Cupriavidus necator: one gene and its partner. The protein of the gene in region 1 interacts with the protein of each later gene in a pairwise test. Links are inferred from orthologs where the notes say so. Each region holds a gene or a part of one and is shown in the gene's direction. Other genes may lie near its edges. The genes, in order: lysA and I6H87_RS29325.

Region 1 (9,144 bases):
AACGGCTGCCGCCCAGATGGATCACCGCCACCACCGGCAGCGCGCGCGCATCGGCCTCGGGCATCTCGTGCGGCACGCCCAGCATCTGCACGATCGAGCGCTGCACCGCGTATTCCTCGACATCCATGACCTGGGGCTTGAGCCCCGCCATCTCGGCCGCGGTCACGCGCTCCTGCACGCGGTCGCTGTTGGCCGCCGTGACGCGCACCCCGATACCGCCCTCGGTCTCGCTGGGGCCGATCACGGCGAAGTCGAAGTTGACCGCCTGCGACGGCGGATAGAGCCGGTGCGCCTCGGATTCGACCTGGGAATACAGCTCGTCGTCGGACAGGTTGTCCGGCAGGCTGACCGTCTGTGACTCCGTCAGCATGGACGGCACGCCCAGCACCACGTCCTTCGAACGGATGCCGGCCTTGCCCAGCGCGCGTCTGAGCGCGATCCCGACGGCCTCGATATTGATGACGTTGCCATCGGCAACGGCGTTGCGGTCCAGCAGTTCGCTGGCGCATTTTTCCAGCCGATAGTCTTGCCTGCTGCCCCCTACGGACAGCTCGACTACCTTGACACTGGACGACCCGATATCCACACCGACCGTAGTCCGGCGTAGAAGCCCCGACAAAATGCCCCGACGCAAGGTGACCCCCTGACTTTTGAACTCGCCCCTGGCTTGAACGCTCTAATCGGGCGAGCCTTGTTTCTTGAATGAAACGTTTGCTCTTTTATGTTGGTCGATTCTCACAAAATCCAGCATCGGTGGCAATGTGCCGAACTGGCGCCGAGTTCTTTTTGAGAAGCCCCTCACCAATCCGTTGCCAAAACCCCACGGTCGTCGGGTTCCCTTCCGTGGGCGCTTGTGCGCCTGCCCGCACCCCTTTAGCTGCACGCAACAGCGCCGTGCGTGCACGCATTCGCCACATTACATCTTGTAACAGCGCGATAGCGGCGCCCGCACCACTGTACGCCCGGGCGGGCCGATGCCGGAAGATATAATCCCGGGCACCCCTGACTAGGTATTTCCCTTATGGCCACCGCACAACACAAGCCGTCCCACCCTGCCCGCCGTCCGATCTGGACGCGGCTCATGTTCTGGGCGGTCGGACTGGTTGTCGCCGGTGCCGTCGTGATTGCGCTGCTGCTCGGCTACGCGCTGCTGGTGGCCGCGCCCAACCTGCCTTCGCTGGACACCATCACCGACTACCGGCCCAAGATCCCGCTTCGCATCTATACCGCGGACAATGTGCTGATCGGCGAATTCGGCGAAGAGCGACGCAACTTCGTGCCCATCGCCGAGATTCCGGACGTGATGAAAAAGGCGGTCCTGGCGATCGAGGACGACCGCTTCTACGAGCACGGCGGCGTCGACTTCGTCGGCGTGCTGCGCGCCGGGCTGGCCAACCTGCGCGGCGGGCTGTCGCAGGGCGCCTCCACCATCACCATGCAGGTGGCGCGCAACTTCTTCCTGTCCAGCGAAAAGACCTACACGCGCAAGATCTACGAGATGCTGCTGGCGTACAAGATCGAGGCCAACCTGAACAAGGACCAGATCCTCGAGCTGTACATGAACCAGATCTATCTGGGGCAGCGCGCCTACGGCTTCGACAGCGCCGCGCGCGTGTATTTCGGCAAGTCGGTGCGCGACGTGACGCCGGCCGAGGCCGCCATGCTGGCCGGCCTGCCCAAGGCGCCGTCGGCGTACAACCCGGTGGTCAACCCGCGCCGCGCCAAGGTGCGCCAGGAGTACATCCTGCAGCGCATGCGCGACCTGGGCTATATCACGCCCGACCAGTACGAGCAGGCCGTGCATGCCGAGCTGAAGGTGCGCACCGAGGGCAACGAGTTCTCGACCCACGCCGAGTACGTCGCCGAGATCGTGCGCCAGCTGATGTACGCGCAGTACCGCGAAGAAACCTACACGCGCGGCCTGACGGTCTACACCACGCTGACCAAGCCGGACCAGGACGCCGCCTATGAGTCGGTGCGCTCCGGCATCATGAACTACGAGCGCAAGCACGGCTACCGCGGCCCCGAGGCCTTTATCGACCTGCCTTCCGACCCGGCCGAGCGCGAGCAGGCCATCGACGATGCGCTGGTCGAGCACCCGGGCAGCGGCGACCTGCGCTCGGCCGTGGTCACCAGCGTGTCGGCCAGGCAGGTGAAGGCGACGCTGCTGTCGGGCGAAGTGGCAACCATCGAGGGCTCGGCGCTGCGCTTTATCGCGCCGTCGCTGTCGTCCAACGCGCAACCCAAGATGAAGATGCGCCCCGGCGCGGTCATCCGCGTGACCCAGGACGAGAAAGGCAACTGGTCGGTGACCCAGCTGCCGGAAGTGGCCGCGGCGTTCGTGTCGATCAACCCGCAGGACGGCGAGATCCGTTCGATGGTGGGCGGCTTCGACTTCAACCGCAACAAGTTCAACCACGTGACCCAGGCCTGGCGCCAGCCGGGTTCCAGCTTCAAGCCGTTCATCTACTCGGCCGCGCTGGAAAAGGGCTTCTCGCCGGCCACGGTGATCAACGACGCACCGCTGACGATCGGCCCCGATACCGGCGGCCAGGTGTGGGAACCGAAGAACTATGACGGCCGCTTCGAGGGCCCGATGACCATGCGCCGCGCGCTGGCCAAGTCCAAGAACCTGGTCTCGGTGCGGATCCTGCGCGCGATCGGCACGCAGTACGCGCAGGACTACATCACGCGCTTCGGCTTCGAGGCCGACAAGCACCCGGCCTACCTGCCGATGGCGCTGGGCTCGGGTGCCGTGACGCCGCTGCAGATGGCGGGCGCGTACTCGGTGTTCGCCAACGGCGGCTACCGCATCAACCCGTACCTGATCCAGAAGGTGGTGGACGCGCGCGGCAACGTGATCTCCGAAACCCAGCCGCAACGCGCCGGCACCGACGCCGTGCGCGTGCTTGATGCACGCACCGCCTTTCTCGCCGACACCATGCTCCGCGACGTGGTGCGCATAGGCACCGCCAACAGCGCCAAGCAGCGCCTGGGCCGCAACGACCTGGCGGGCAAGACCGGCACCACCAACGACGCGGTCGATGCCTGGTTCGCCGGCTACACGCCCAACCTGGTGGCGATCGCCTGGATGGGATACGACCAGCCCAAGAGCCTGGGCGTGCGCGAAACCGGTGGCGGCCTGGCGCTGCCGATCTGGGTCGGCTACATGAGCAAGGCGCTCAAGGGCGTGCCGGAGTCTCCCGAGCGCCCGGCGCCGGAAGGCGTGCTGATGGTGGGCGGCGACTGGACCTTCGAAGAGAACGCCGGCGGCGCCGGGGTGGCTTCGGTGGGCCTGGGCGATCCGTGGCCGGGCAAGCCGGAGGAGTCGACCAACGCGCCGGCCGACACCGAGACCGAGAAGAAGAAGATCCTGGAGATGTTCGGCGGCGCCTGATCACGGCCGCCAGACAGCAGAAAGCCGGCCCACGAGGCCGGCTTTTCTTTTGCCCGCCAGGCAGGCTTTGCGTCAGCCCAGCGTGAGGGCCGCGCCGGCCTGCTCACTGACGTAGCCCGACAGCGCCGCGTACAGCTCGCCGCCGTTGCGGGTGTCGATCCAGCGCTCGCCGTCGCGGCGGAAGTGGAAGCCGCCGGCGCGCGCGGCCACCCACAGTTCCTGCATCGGCGCCTGGCTGTTGATGATGATCTTGGTGCCGTTCTCGAACTCCAGCTCCATCACGTTGCCGGTGCGGCTGATCTCAATATCGGCGTCGGCCGCGTCGGCGGCCGCCTCGACCGTGGCTTCGATGCGGTCCAGCTCCTGCGTGGCCAGGGCCAGGAACTCGCTTTCGCTCAAGGGGGGCATGCTAAACTCCGAGACCGCCGTTGCCGCCGCTGCCCGGACCGGGCGTACGTGGCGCGAACGGCTTTTTTGTTAAGAATCCTTCGGATGCCCGGCCGTTGCGCGTCGGACCATCCAACGCCTTGCCAACAGCCTAAAGGACGACCCGATGCTGCGTCGTGTTGCGATTGTATCGGCGTTTGCCGCCGCCCTTGCGATGCCCCTACTGGGCGGATGCGGCATCCGCGGGCCGCTGACCATGCCCAAAGTGCCGCCCGAGCCGACCCCGCCGACCGTGACGGATCCGGGCCTGGGCCGCGCCGATGCCATGCCGGGCCCGCCCGCCACCCCTGCCCCCGCCGCGCAGCCAGCCTCGTCTCCTGCCGCCCCCACCACCCGATAACCATGACCGCATTTTTCCATCGCCAGGACGGCGCGCTTGCCGTCGAGCAGGTGCCGCTGGCGCGCATCGCCGCTGAATTCGGCACGCCCACCTATGTGTACTCGCGCGCGGCGCTGACCGCAGCCTACCAGGCCTACGCCGCCGCCTGCCAGGGCCGCAAGGCGCAGGTCCAGTACGCCATGAAGGCAAACTCCAACCTGGCGGTGCTGCAGGTGTTTGCCAAGCTCGGCGCCGGCTTCGACATCGTCTCGGGCGGCGAACTCAAGCGCGTGCTGGCCGCCGGCGGCGACCCGCGCAAGGTAGTGTTCTCGGGCGTGGGCAAGAGCGCGGCGGAAATGGAACTGGCGCTGGCACATGACGTGCGTTGCTTCAATGTCGAGTCGATCCCCGAGCTGGACCGCCTCAACGAAGTGGCCGGCCGCGTGGGCAAGCGTGCGCGCGTGTCGCTGCGCATCAACCCGGACGTGGATGCCAAGACGCACCCGTATATCTCCACCGGCCTGAAGGGCAACAAGTTCGGCATCGCCTTCGAGGACGTGCTGCCGACCTACCGCGCCGCGGCCGCGCTGCCGCACCTGGAAGTGACTGGCATCGACTGCCATATCGGATCGCAGATCACCGAGGTCGAGCCCTATCTGGAAGCACTGGACAAGGTGCTGGACGTGGTCGAGGCGCTCGAGCGCGACGGCATCCGCCTGGAGCATATCGACGTGGGCGGCGGCCTGGGCATCACCTACACCGACGAAACCCCGCCGGACATCACCGGCTTTGCCACCACGCTGCTGGAACGCGTGGCCGCGCGCGGCCACGGCCACCGCGAGGTGCTGTTCGAGCCGGGCCGCTCGCTGGTGGGCAACGCCGGCGTGCTGCTGACGCAGGTGGAGTTCCTCAAGCCCGGCGCGGCCAAGAACTTCTGCATCGTCGATGCCGCCATGAACGACCTGGCACGCCCGGCCATGTACGAGGCCTACCACCGCATCGAGCCGGTGGTGCTGCGCGACGCGCAAGCGGCGACCTACGACATCGTCGGCCCGGTGTGCGAATCCGGTGACTGGCTCGGCCGCGACCGCGCGCTCGCGGTGCAGCCGGGCGACCTGCTGGCAGTGATGTCGGCCGGCGCCTACGGCTTCACCATGAGCTCCAACTACAACACCCGTCCGCGCGCCGCCGAAGTGATGGTCGATGGCGCCAGCGTGCACCTGGTGCGCGAGCGCGAACTGGTCGAGGACCTGTTCCGCGACGAGCGCCTGCTGCAGGACTAAGACCCCAAGCCCGGCCCGCCTACGCGGCGGGCTGGCGCGCCCCCGCGGGCTTGCGCAGCCGCCACCACAGCCGCATCCCCAGCAACACGAACACCACCGCCGCATAGATCGACACTTCGCCAAAGTCGTTCTTGCCCGCCTTGTGCCACCAGTAGTGCAGGATGGCCAGCACCGCAATCGCATAGACCAGCTTGTGCAGCGCCTGCCAGCGCTTGCCGCCCAGCCAGCGCACCATGCCATTGGTGGAAGTCAGCGCCAGCGGAATCATCAGCATGAAGGCGGTGAAACCCACCGTGATGAAGGGCCGCTTGTACACGTCCTTGATCATGTAGGCGAGGTCAAAGCCGCGGTCCACCCCGATCCACAGCAGGAAGTGCTGCAGGCCGTAGAAGAACGCGAACAGGCCCAGCATGCGCCGCAGCTTGATCAGCCAGTTCCAGCCAGTGAGGCGGCGCATCGGGGTGATGGTCAGCGTCAGGCACAGCATCACCAGCGTCCAGGTGCCGGTGGAGCGCGTCACGAATTCAAGCGGATTGGCGCCGAACTGCTCCGTGGCACCCAGGTACAGCAGCCGTACGAACGGCAGCAGCGCCAGCAGCCAGACCGCAAGCTTGAGCGCGCGCACGCGCTGCGGCGACAGCGTGGCCAGGCCGGCCGGCTTGCGCGCCGCCACGGCGGCGGCGCTGGTGGAAGAGGTAGCCATGCGCTCGCCTTGCATCAGAAGAACTTCTTCAGGTCCATGCCCTGGTACAGCGACGCCACCTGCTGGCCGTAGCCATTGAACGGCAGGGTCTTGCGCTTGGGTGCGAACAACGCGCCAAAGCCGCTGCCGCGCTCCTCGCCGATCCGGCGCTCGGTGGCCTGGCTCCAGCGCGGATGGTCCACGTCCGGATTCACGTTCGAATAGAAGCCGTATTCCTGCGGCGCGGCCAGGTTCCAGCTGGTGGGCGGCTGCTTGTCGACAAAGCGGATCTTCACGATCGACTTGGCGCTCTTGAAGCCGTACTTCCACGGCACCACCATGCGCACCGGCGCGCCGTTCTGGTTGGGCAGGACCTCGCCGTACAGGCCGAAGGTCAGCAGCGCCAGCGGGTGCATGGCCTCGTCCATGCGCAGGCCCTCACTGTACGGCCAGTCGAGCACGCCGCTGCTGACGCCGGGCATCTGCTTCTTGTCGGCCAGCGTGATGAACTGGATGTACCTGGCACCAGGCTGCGGCTCGACGCGCCGGATCAGCTCGGCCAGCGGGTAGCCGACCCACGGGATCACCATCGACCAACCCTCCACGCAGCGCAGGCGGTAGACGCGCTCTTCCATTGCCGCCAGCTTCATCAGCTCGTCCAGGTCATAGACCTTGGGCTTCTTCACCAGCCCCTCCACCGACACCTGCCATGGGCGCGGGCGCAGCGTGCCGGCGTTGCGCGCCGGGTCGGACTTGTCGGTGCCGAATTCGTAGAAGTTGTTGTAGGTGGTGACGTCCTCGAAGGGCGTGCGCTTGTCGGTGATGACATAGGCGTTGTTGGGCGTGGCGGCCAGCTTCTGGCCGTGCTGCCCCTGCGCCAGGGCCTGGCGCGCAAACCACGGCGCCAGCGTGCTGCCGGCTGCGCCGGCCGCGGCCAGCGCCAGCATGCGGCGGCGCGCTTCGAAGACGTGACGGGGCGTGACCTCGCCGGCGGCGATATCGCCGCCGCGCAGCCATTTGGGGGAAGGGATCAGCATGGTTTTCCTCGTTGCCTGGCCGTGCCGGCGCCGGTCGCGCCCACACGCTTGCAGGATTGGACTCTGGCCTTGGTCGGAGAGTGCTGGCCAGTCCTGACAGTTTTTTGTGCCTGCGTCGGAATGCCGCGGGTCATGAGGCGCCAGGCGCACGCAATGTGCCGCCTGCACCTCGCGCGCGGCTATCCGCCCTGGTATTGCTGGTACACCATCTGAGCCACCGTGAGCAGCCGCGCCCGCTCCAGCGGGCCCGCCAGCGCAAAGCCCAGGTCGCGGTCGATCCAGTAGAAGGCCATCATCGGGTCGCGGCCGGCGGCTGGCCGCCTGGAGCCTGCGCCTGGCATGCGCTCGACGCGGAAGCCCGTATCGGGCGTGCCCTGTGCCATGCGCCGCAACTGCAGCGACAGGCGCGTACCGTCGTCCGCTTCATACATCAGGATGGCCGACGGGCCGCCTTCGGCCACGCCCAGGCGGCCGCCAATCAGGTGGAAGCCCTGCGCGCGCAGGTCCGGCACCTGCAGCGCCGTGCCCAGGCGCTTGGACAGCCATGCGATCAGATGGGCCTCTTCCGTCGCCGCGACTTCAACCGGGTGGCGCATTTCCGGAGCGTAGACCGCGTGCGTCGCCAGCGCCTCGCGCGCAAAGCGCTCGCCGGGCGCCAGCACCAGCGTGCTGCCGCCAAGGCGGTCATGCGCCCGCCAGCCGAGAGCGCCGCCCACCGCCAGCAGCGCCACCGACGCGCAGGTGGCCGCCAGCGCCATCGCCCAGCGCGGCCTGGTTCGCGCGGCATTGCGCTTGCGATCTCCGTGCAGCCCCGGCGGCAAGGCCGCGAGCGGTACGGGTTCGTTCAGTACGGGATCCAGCGCCCCGTGCAGGGCATCGGCCTGCCTGCGCCAGACTGCGACCTGTGCCGCCGCCTCCGGGTGCTGCGCCAGGTACGCCTCCACGGCGGCGCGCCGCGCGCCGGAAAGCTGGCCATCGGCGTAGGCATGTAGATCGGCTTCGTGGATGGCGGACATCATTTCACCCGCTGCAGGGGCTTGCCGGAAGCTGCCGGCACGGCAGCGGGCGCCTTGCCGTCGAGCAGCCGCCGCATCTGCTCGCGCGACCGCGCCAGGCGCGACATCACCGTGCCCTGCGGAATATCGAGCACGCGCGCGGCCTCGGCGTACGTCAGTTGTTCCAGGCTGACCAGCAGCAGCACCGCGCGCTGCGCCTCCGGCAGTTGCGCCAGCGCCTGCACCAGGTCACGGCGCAGGCCGGGGTCGTCAGCGGGGGCGCTGACCTCGGGCAGCGTCTCGGTGGTGACCACCAGTTCCTTCCTGCGCACGGTATTCAGGCGCAGGCGGTGCATCAGGGTCAGCAGCCACGGCAGCAGGCCATCGGCGCCGTCGCCCCACCAGGCGCCGGGGCGCAGGCGGAAGCGCCAGCGGTAGCGCAGCGCGCGCTCGAGCGTGTCCTGCACCAGGTCGTCGGCCAGCGCCGCGTCGCCGGTGAGGCCGCGCGCATGGCGCCGCAGCCGCGGCGCCAGCGCGACGAGCTGGCCGTCAAACCCTTCCATGCTGTGGCTGCGGTGGCTGCCGAAGCGTCAGGGCTTGGCCACGTGCCAGACGTTGTTGAGGTTGTCGCCGGTGCGGTCGCCCGGCTTGGCGTCCTTGGCAAAGCGGTACAGCGGCATGCCGCGGTACGCCCACTGCTTGCCGCCGTCATCGCGCGTGATGATGGTGTACTGGCCCGACGCATTGCTGCCAGGCGCGGCCATCAGCGGCGGCCAGTTGGTGGCGCACGGGCCATTGCAGGCGCTCTTGCCGCTGCCGGCGGTGTCGCGGTCGAAGGTGTACAGCGTCAGGCCCTGCGGATCGGTCAGCACGCCACTGGTCACCTTCACCGTGGGCGGCAAGTTGCCGGCGCCGCCGCCACCGCCCAGGCCCATGCCGGAACAACCGGCGAGCAGGACAGCCGCACAGCCGAGCGCGAGCGCG
Region 2 (9,034 bases), on another replicon or contig:
CTGGTGTTCCGCGACCTGCGCGCCGCGGCGGAATCGGGCTGGGACTTCAGCTCGCGCTGGCTCGATTCGCCATCCACGCCCACCGGCCAGCCCGCGGACCTTGCCACCATCCGGACCACGGCGATGCTGCCGGTCGACCTCAACGCATTGCTCTGGCACCTGGAAACGCGCCTCGCCGTGCTGTGCGAGCAGGCGGGCGATGCCGCGGCGGAGGCTTACCGCGTGGCGGCGCAGCGGCGCGAGGCAGCCATCCTGCAATACATGTGGAACGACACCGCGGGCGCCTTTGTCGACTACGACTGGTGCCGCGGCGCGCCGCGGCTGTGCCTGACCGCGGCAATGGTGATGCCGCTCTATCTCGGTCTTGCGCTGCCGTCGCAGGCGCAAGCCGTGGCGCAGGCGGTGAAGGACCGGCTGCTGGTTGACGGCGGGCTGGCCACCACGGAATGTGCTTCGGGCCAGCAATGGGACCATCCCAATGGCTGGGCGCCACTGCAATGGCTGGCCGTGCGCGGGCTGGCACGCTATGGCCATGACGACCTGGCGCGTGAGATTGCGCAGCGCTGGCTGGCGACCGTGGCCAGTCTCTACACCCATGAATGCAAGCTGGTGGAGAAATACCGCATCCGGCATATCGAAGGGCCGGCCCGGGGAGGGGGCGGGGGCGAGTATCCGTTGCAGGATGGCTTTGGCTGGACCAACGCGATTGCCGGCGCGTTGATGGCTCTATACGGAGAGGTGCCGGCAAGATGCCGGGCGGATGATTTGGCGAGCTGAGGTGGGCACACTGCGCTTGCATCGCGTTGGGGGGATTTGGGGATTGCTGCTCAATGCGGTCGGGGTGTCGCTCTTGACTGGGCTGTTTCGCCGGCTGCGCCGGCGAAACAGCCCACGCCTGCCAAGAGCCACAGCCGAATCGCATGGCAACAACAAGAACAGCCACCTTCAAAATTTCACGGACACACTCATCCAGTACCGGCGCCCATCCTCGACATGCCCATAGTCGGTGTAGTTCACCTGCTTGTCGAAGAGGTTGTAGATCCCGGCAAACACCGACACGTTCCTGGTAACCGTGTAGGTCGCCCCCAGGTCGACAAAGGTGTACGACGGCGCCACCACGGTGCTGGATGACGGCCCCGTGATCGGCTGGCTTTCCTTGCCGCGGTAGTTGACGCGCGCCCAGGCGTTGATCTTCTCGCTCGGCCGCCAGTTCAGCGTGGCCACCAGCAGGTGCATCGGCAACTGGTTCAGCGGCTGGCCCTGGTACTGGCCGCTCTTCTGTTCCGACTTGGTATAGGTATAGCTGCCGGTCAGCGACCACGCTTGCGCGATCGGCCAGCGCAGGCTGGCTTCCACCCCGCGCGAGTAGGCGCGGTCCACGTTCATGTAGGTGGTCGGGTTGGCGCCGAACCGGTTAGGTGCGTCGGTGCACTGCGTGGCCGGGCAGGCGACGCGCGTGATCTTGTCCTTGAAGTCGTTGTTGAACAGCGTCACGCCCGCCTGCAGGCCGTTGCCCTTGTCATAGAGCAGGCCCAGTTCCTGCGACAACATCGTCTCGGGCTTCAGGTCGGGGTTGCCGTACATATTGCCGCCGCGGCTGGTCTGGCCCCAGCCGGCCACGGTCTGGCGCAGGTCCGGCGCACGGAAGCCGGTCGACACCCCGCCCTTGACCGTCCAGCGCTCGGCCGCATGCCACACGCCGTACAAGCGCGGGCTGTAGTGCTGGCCGAAGTTCTGGTCGTGATCCATGCGCACGCCGCCGGTCAGGGCAAAGCTCTGCGCCAGGCGCCACTCGTCCTCGGCAAACAGCGCCCACTGGTAGCGCTCGACCTGGTTCGGGCCGCCGGCGATCTGGTTGCCGGTCTGGTCGTTCAGGCGCTGGTTCAGGTATTCGCCGCCAACCGACAGCATATGGTTGCCCAGTGGCATGGCCCAGCTGGTGCGCAGGTCCAGGTTCTTGATCTTCATCCGGCGGCTGCGGTTGTCGAACTCCTCCTGCTGGATATAGCTGTCGGAGACGCCGAAGCCCCAGCGGCCGGTATGCGACAGCGCGTACTTCTCGCTGCGGTAGTCGGTCTCGGAGGAGGTGGGGCAGCCGGAGCGCGGGCAGGCGGTGCCGGGCGGCAGCGGCGGCACGGTCTTGCCCACGGTCTCGCTGCGCAGCTGGCGCATGCCGGTGGCCTCGAACACGATGTCGTGGTTGCGCGTGGGCGTCAGCGCCAGCTTGGCGGTCAGGCTCTCGGCGCGGCGGCCGCGGAAGCCGTAGTCGATATCGTCTTCGATGCGGTGCGTGCTCTGGCCGTACAGCTGCAGGCCCAGCAGCTCGCTCTTGAGCGGCCCGGCCAGGTAGAAGTTGCCCTGGTAGAGATTGCCGGAGTCGCTGTTCTCCTGCAGCGTGGCGTCGCCGCGCAACTCGCCCGTCCACGTCCTGGGCACCTTGCGCGTGATGATGTTGATCACACCGCCCATGGCGTCGGAGCCGTACAGCGACGACATCGGCCCGCGCACCACCTCGATGCGCTCGATCGCGGACAGCGGCGGCGTCCAGCTGCTTTCCACGCCGGACGAGTCGGAGTTGGTGCGGGTCTCACGCGAGTTCTGGCGCTTGCCGTCGATCAGGATCTGGGTGTACTTGGCGCCCATGCCGCGCAGGCTGATGTCGGTCCGGTCGCCGCCGCCGCTGACGATTACGCCTGGCACTTCCACCAGCGCATCGTTGATGTCGCGATAGGCCTTGTTCTCCAGGTCTTTGCGCGTGACCACGCTGATCGACGCGGGCGCGTCGCGGATGTCCTGCTCACTGCCGGCCGCCGTCACCACCACGGTGGCGAGGGTGGCTTCCGTCTTCAGCGCCTGCGCCTGTGCCCAGGCTCCCGTCATGCCGGAGGCGGCGCATGCCGCCGCCAGCATCCGCATCCATTGACCCCGTTGTACGCCCGCCGGTGCTGGCAACCCTGCCGCCGCTCTTGTTGCCGCCCCGATCCCGGCGACCTGCCTGAACTTCATCATTTTCCCTGTCTTCTGTAAATAACAATCATTCTCATATTAAAATTCGAGATGAAGGTGCCTACCAGTCACTTTGGATAGCTTTTGTTTTCTTGACGTTTCTTGACGGAACCGGGGACCGGCGGCCACGTCCACGTCCGCAAGGCCCCGGCAAGCTGCATGCTGATGTGCTTCCACACGCCGCTCGCGCGCGTGCTGCTGATCGACGACGACCTGGAACTGGCGCAGATGCTGCGCGAGTACCTGGAGCCCGATCACTGCACCGTCACGCTGGCGCACACCCGCCAGCAGGGCGAGACCCTGCTGGCCCGCAACGACTACGACGTCGCCCTGCTGGACCTGATGCTCCCCGACGGCAACGGCCTGGACCTGCTCAGGCTGCACCGCGCGCGCTCGCAGCGCCCGGTGATCATGTTCACCGCGCACGGCGATGAAGCCGACCGCGTGCTGGGGCTGGAACTGGGCGCCGACGACTACCTGAGCAAGCCGTTCAGCCCGCGCGAGCTCAAGGCGCGCATGCATGCGGTGCTGCGCCGTTTCCACCGCGCCGCGCCTGCCGCGCCCGCACAGGCGCCGTGGCTGGAGGCTGGCGCGCTGCGCCTGAACCTGGCATCAGGCCTGGCCATCCACGGCAACGCCGAGGCGCCGCTGACCGGGGCCGAGCAGCGCGTGCTGGAAATCCTGATGCGGGCGCCGGGCCGGGTGGTTGCGCGCGCCGAGATCGGCCGGTTCGCGCTGGGCCGCGCGCCGGAACGCTACGACCGCAGCCTCGACACGCATATCAGCGCGCTGCGCCGCAAGCTGGCGCTGGACGGCATCACTTCGCCGCTGCTGATCCGCAACCTGCGCGGGCAGGGCTATTTGCTGGTGCAGGCGCCGTGAACTGGCGCCGCCGCGTGCGCGCGCTGTTTCCGCTGCCGCTGTTCTGGCGCAACTTCCTGACCTTCTGGCTGGGCATGGCCGCGATCGTCGGCATCGGCATGGCGCTGACGGCCGCGGTGGCCTGGTACCGCTTCGACGCGCTCGATGGCCTGAGCCCCGCGGTGCTGACCGAGGATGCGCTGGAAGTCGCCCAGACCCAGGGGCGCCCCGGACTCGAGCGCTGGCTGCGGGCGATCGATTCGCACGCCTCGGCGCTGGACATCTACATTGTCGACGACACGCTGCAGGAACTGCTGGGCCGCCCGTTGCCGGCGCGGCTGCGCAACCGCCTGGCCGACCGGCTGGTGCCGATGTGGCGCGCGGGGTTGATCGGCCATGCTGTCGCGCATGTGCCCGGGCCTGGCGCGCGCGTGTCATGGTGGGACCCGCAACCCATCGCGCTGCCGCAAGGCGGCGAGCTCCTGATGCTGTTCCTGCCGTTCGATTCGTCGCGTTGGGAGGTGCTGCACCTGTCGCCTGTGGTGCTCTCCCTAGGCCTGTTCGCGCTGGCCGTCTCGGCGCCGCTGTGCTGGGCGCTGACGCGGCATGTCACCGGCCCCGTGCGGCGCCTGCGCGAAGCCACGCAAGCGCTTGCCGACGGCGAGCTGGCCACGCGCACGCCGCCCGTGCTGGCCCGCCGCGCCGACGAGCTGGGCCAGCTCGCGCGCGATTTCGATGCCATGGCCGACCGCCTGCAGCGCCTGATGGACTGGCGCGAGCAGCTGCTGCGCAATATCGCGCATGAACTGCGGTCGCCGCTGGGGCGGCTGCGCCTGTCGCTGGAACTGGCGCGGCGGCGCGATGCCATGCTCGACCTGCAGTTCGAGCGCATCGAGCGCGAGACGGAACGGCTCGACGCGCTGGTCGAACGCACGCTGCAGCTGGCGCGGCTGCATGCGATGGCGCCGGTGCTCCGCCCGATCGACCTGGCGGAACTGCTCGACGTCATCGTCACCGATGCCCGCTTCGAAGCCGCGGCCCGGGGCGTGGCGATCTGCTGGACTCCCCCGGATGAACTGATCGTCGACGCAGATGCCGCGACGCTGGGCAGCGCCATCGAGAACATCCTGCGCAATGCGATCCGGTACACCGACCCCCCCGCGCCCGTGACCGTGACGCTGCAGGCTGATGAGACGGCGATCCGGATCGCCATCGTCGACGGCGGGCCCGGCGTTCCGCAAGACGCGCTGGCGAGCCTGTTCGAACCCTTCTACCGCGTACGCAGCGGTCCGGGGCATCCGACCGGGGCGGGACTGGGTCTCAGCATCGCGCAGGCGGGCATTGCCGCGCATGGCGGCACGGTGTCGGCGCACAACGTGGCGCCGCGCGGGCTGGCGCTGCAGGTCTGCCTGCCGCGCAGGACGTGTGACGGCGCTGTTGGCACGGCCGGGACTTTGGCCAGTTAAGGGCGGACGGATGCTGCGGAGATGGCCTTTGCACCATGCAGCCGCTGCAAGCGGCGCGTACCCTTTGGCGTAGATGCGGCGCTTCAATGCGGCTGCCATGATGCAGATCAATCCGGCGCCTGTCTCCTCACCGTCCAGGCTCTTCGCAGGCACATCTGCCTTGCGCCGGCAAGTCAGATTTACACCTCATGACGCATAAGAACCACGGCGAGCTGTTCGCGGCAAAGGAAAAAATTCCGAGCAAGATCTAAGGCTTGCCTGATTGGTGGCATTAGGTGCCATACATATAGTTCAGCTGTCCCCGGGGCAACCGGCAACTGCAACACAGATCTGGCGGTTCAATGGCGGCACGGGGCGGGGCGGGATCCGTTGGATCCGAAAGCCATCTACCTATCAACTTATTTGAATCACCCATCATGACCCATACCAAGCTCCTCGCTGCTCTGATCGTCGCCGGTACCGCCATGGGCGCGCAGTTTGCACATGCCGCAAATGCCGACGGCCAGATCACCTTCAACGGGCAGATCACCGCCCAGACCTGCACGATCAACGGCAACGGCACGGGCAGCAAGAACTTTACCGTGACACTGCCGACCGTTTCGGCCTCCACCCTGGTCCAGGCTGGTGACACCGCTGGCCAGACGCCGTTCTATATCGCCCTGACCAACTGCACGCCGAACACCGGCAACGTGCATACCTACTTCGAGGCTGGCCCGACCACCGACACCACCACCGGTAACCTGATCGTGGACGCCGGCGGCGCCACCAACGTGCAGATCCGCCTGCTGAACGGCGGCACCGATAACAGCCCGATCAAGGCCGGCTTTGCCGACGCCGCGCAGAATTCCGGCGTAGTCGCCATCAACAGCGGCGCGGCCAAGCTGGAGTACTACGCACAGTACTACGCAACTGGCGCGGCAACGGCCGGTGCCGCCAACTCGACCGTGATGTACTCGATCGCTTACCAGTAAGCCCTGGTACCACAGGGCGCGGAGCGTGTTACCGGCGCGCTCCGCGCCTTCCGAATATTGAGTGTGTGCCGCTTCACCCGGTCAAGTCCGCTGCAACCATCATGAAAACGTCCATCAAGTCCCTGATTTCCGCCGGCGTGATTGCGCTGGGGCTCATGAGCGCGCTGCACGCGCAAGCTTCCGTGGTCATAGCGGGCACGCGGGTCATCTACAAGGCAAAAGACACCGAGACCACGATCAAGCTGACCAACGAAGGTCAGTCGCCGGCGTTGACGCAGGCGTGGATCGACAAGGGCGACGCGAAGGCTGCGCCGTCGTCCATCGACGTACCGTTCACCGTGACGCCGCCGGTGTCGCGCATCGACCCGAAAAAGGGCCAGACGCTGCGCATCATCTACACCGGCGAGCCACTGCCGCAGGACCGCGAATCCGTGTTCTGGCTCAATGTGCTGGAGATCCCGCCAAAGCCCACCGCCGAAGAAGCCGATGTCAACAAGCTGCAGCTGGCTTTCCGCTCGCGCATCAAGCTTTTCTTCCGCCCCGCGGGCCTGGAGGGCAACGCCGACGACGCCCCTGGCAGCATCAGCTGGCGCGTCACCCATGCAGGCGGCAAGCCGGCGCTTGAGGCAAGCAACCCCAGCAAGTATCACGTTTCTTTCGCCAACCTCGAACTGGTTGGCGGCGGCAAGACCGCGAAGTTTGAAGAAGGCGGCATGGTCGGCCCGGGCGAAGCCAAAACGTTCCCGCTGACCGGCGATGTTGCGCAAGGCACCGAAGCCAGGGTTCGCTACAAGGCCATCAATGACTACGGCGGCGCCGTAAGCGGCGAAGCCGCACTGGGCAGCAGCGCCACCAAGGCCGCTTCGCGCTGACCACACGCCGGGCCGCGTCCGGCGTTCTTCCGAGCTGATTTCTCCGATTGACGATGCCGCAACCAGCGGCAGGGGCAAGTCTTGCCCGCGCAAGGCCAGATATCCGGCATAAACCCATGAAAACCCAGAAGACCTCTTCCTTCCCGTCCCGGCTGCGTCCGGCCAGTGCGGTGGTATTGTCCTTGTTCGCCGGCGTGGGGGCATGGGCCGCGCCCGGTGGTAACAGCGCGCCGACGCTGGTGGCGGAAGTGGAATTCAACGACACCTTCCTGCAGCAGCCCGGCGGTGCCCGCATCGACGCGAGCCGCTTCAACAAGGGCAACGTGGCCTTGCCGGGCAACTATCGCGCAGAGCTGTACGTCAACCAGGTCTGGTTGGGCCGTGCCGAAGTGACGATGCGCCAGGTGGGCGAAGACAGCCGCAACGTGCAGCCGTGCTTTGACCGTGCCGCGATCGAGCGCATGGGCGTGGACCTGGCCAGGTTGTCACCGGAGGCGTCGGCGCGGCTGGACACGGGGTGCGTGTCGCTGCCCGACCTGATCCCCGATGCCACGGCCAGCTTCGACAACGGCGAGCAGCGCCTGGACGTCTCGGTGCCGCAGATCGCCATGTCGCGCTCGGCGCGCGGCTATGTCGATCCCAAGTACTGGGACGAAGGCGTGACCGCGGCGCGCCTGCAGTACAACGCCAACGTCTATCACTCCGACTCCAGCGGGATATCGACCACGCAGAGCTACGTCGGGGTGAACGCCGGACTCAACTTCGGTGGCTGGCGCTTTCGCCATCTGGGCAACCTGACGCACGGCGACGTCGAGGGCACGCGCTACCAGAGCGTGCAGACCAACCTGCAGCGCTCGATTGCGCCGATCAGGAGCCAGCTGATCATCGGCGATGCCTTCACCGACGGCACCCTGTTCGACAGTTTCGGCTTCCGTGGCGTGCAGATTGCCAGCGACGACCGGATGTACCCGGAATCCCAGCGCGGCTATGCGCCGGTGGTCCATGGCATTGCCAACAGCAACGCCCGCGTGCAGGTCCGCCAGGGCGGCAACACCATCTACGAAACCACGGTTGCCCCCGGCGCATTCGAGATCAATGACCTGTATCCGACCGGCTACGGCGGCGATCTCGAGGTGGTGGTCACGGAAGCCGATGGCAGCGTCCATACCTCGCGCGTGCCCTACGCCGCAGCCGTCAATGCGCTGCGCCCGGGCGTCACGCGCTACAGCGTGACCGTCGGCCAGTACCGCAATACGTCGATCCAGAGCAGGCCGATGCTGATGCAGGCAACCGTTCAGCACGGCATCAGCAATATGCTGACCGGCTACGGCGGCGTCATCGCGGCACAGGACTACACGGCGGTGATGGGCGGCGGGGCGCTGAACACGGACTTCGGCGCCTTTGGCGCCGACGTGACCCAGGCCTGGACCAACCTGCAGAATGCACCCAACCGGAGCGGCCAGAGCATGCGGCTGTCGTACAGCAAGCTGGTGGCACCGACCAACACCAACCTGACGCTGGCCGCCTACCGCTATTCCAGCAGCGGCTACCTGAGCATGACCGATGCCATGGCGCTGCGCGACCTGGACCAGCGCGGCCTGGGCCCTGGCACGTTCCTCGGCGGCATCCAGCGCGGGCGCCTGCAGGTGACCATCAACCAGATGCTGCCGCAAGGCTATGGCTCGTTCTACCTGTCCGGCTCCACGCAGAACTACTGGAACCGCGGCGGTTCCGATACCCAGTTCCAGGCGGGCTATAACAACAGCTACAAGCGCATCAACTATGGCGTCTCGGCGTCGCGCCAGTTCAACGTCGGCTCAGGCAAGTGGGACACCCGGGTGATGCTCAACGTGGGTAT

The links.
Region 2: the proteins of lysA (region 1) and I6H87_RS29325 interact in binary tests that used the Escherichia coli proteins (3 or more experiments, as listed by UniProt). The link is inferred for Cupriavidus necator from one-to-one orthologs.

What each region holds. Positions count from the first base shown.
Region 1 is NZ_CP066018.1:1,838,550-1,847,693, reverse strand. What follows is about bases 3,347-6,316. They hold lysA (diaminopimelate decarboxylase), read left to right. Parts: upstream 3,347-4,186; coding sequence 4,187-5,446; downstream 5,447-6,316. Other genes in these bases: msrP (protein-methionine-sulfoxide reductase catalytic subunit MsrP), read right to left, coding at 6,164-6,316; msrQ (protein-methionine-sulfoxide reductase heme-binding subunit MsrQ), read right to left, coding at 5,466-6,164; cyaY (iron donor protein CyaY), read right to left, coding at 3,470-3,805; I6H87_RS08605 (penicillin-binding protein 1A), read left to right, coding at 3,347-3,397. In the rest of the region: type IV pilus assembly protein PilM, read right to left, coding at 1-619; more of I6H87_RS08605, read left to right, coding at 1,022-3,346; more of msrP, read right to left, coding at 6,317-7,165; I6H87_RS08580 (anti-sigma factor family protein), read right to left, coding at 7,345-8,184; I6H87_RS08575 (RNA polymerase sigma factor), read right to left, coding at 8,181-8,723; I6H87_RS08570 (COG4315 family predicted lipoprotein), read right to left, coding at 8,751-9,144. UniProt on the Escherichia coli protein: Specifically catalyzes the decarboxylation of meso-diaminopimelate (meso-DAP) to L-lysine. Is not active against the DD- or LL-isomers of diaminopimelate.
Region 2 is NZ_CP066019.1:2,280,740-2,289,773, reverse strand. Bases 2,167-5,026 are described here. They hold I6H87_RS29325 (response regulator transcription factor), read left to right. Parts: upstream 2,167-3,165; coding sequence 3,166-3,888; downstream 3,889-5,026. Other genes in these bases: I6H87_RS29320 (sensor histidine kinase), read left to right, coding at 3,885-5,026; I6H87_RS29330 (ligand-gated channel protein), read right to left, coding at 2,167-2,916. Also shown: alpha,alpha-trehalase TreF, read left to right, coding at 1-777; more of I6H87_RS29330, read right to left, coding at 946-2,166; more of I6H87_RS29320, read left to right, coding at 5,027-5,333; I6H87_RS29315 (fimbrial protein), read left to right, coding at 5,750-6,304; I6H87_RS29310 (fimbrial chaperone), read left to right, coding at 6,406-7,176; I6H87_RS29305 (fimbria/pilus outer membrane usher protein), read left to right, coding at 7,293-9,034. UniProt on the Escherichia coli protein: Response regulator member of the two-component regulatory system CpxA/CpxR which responds to envelope stress response by activating expression of downstream genes including cpxP, degP, dsbA and ppiA.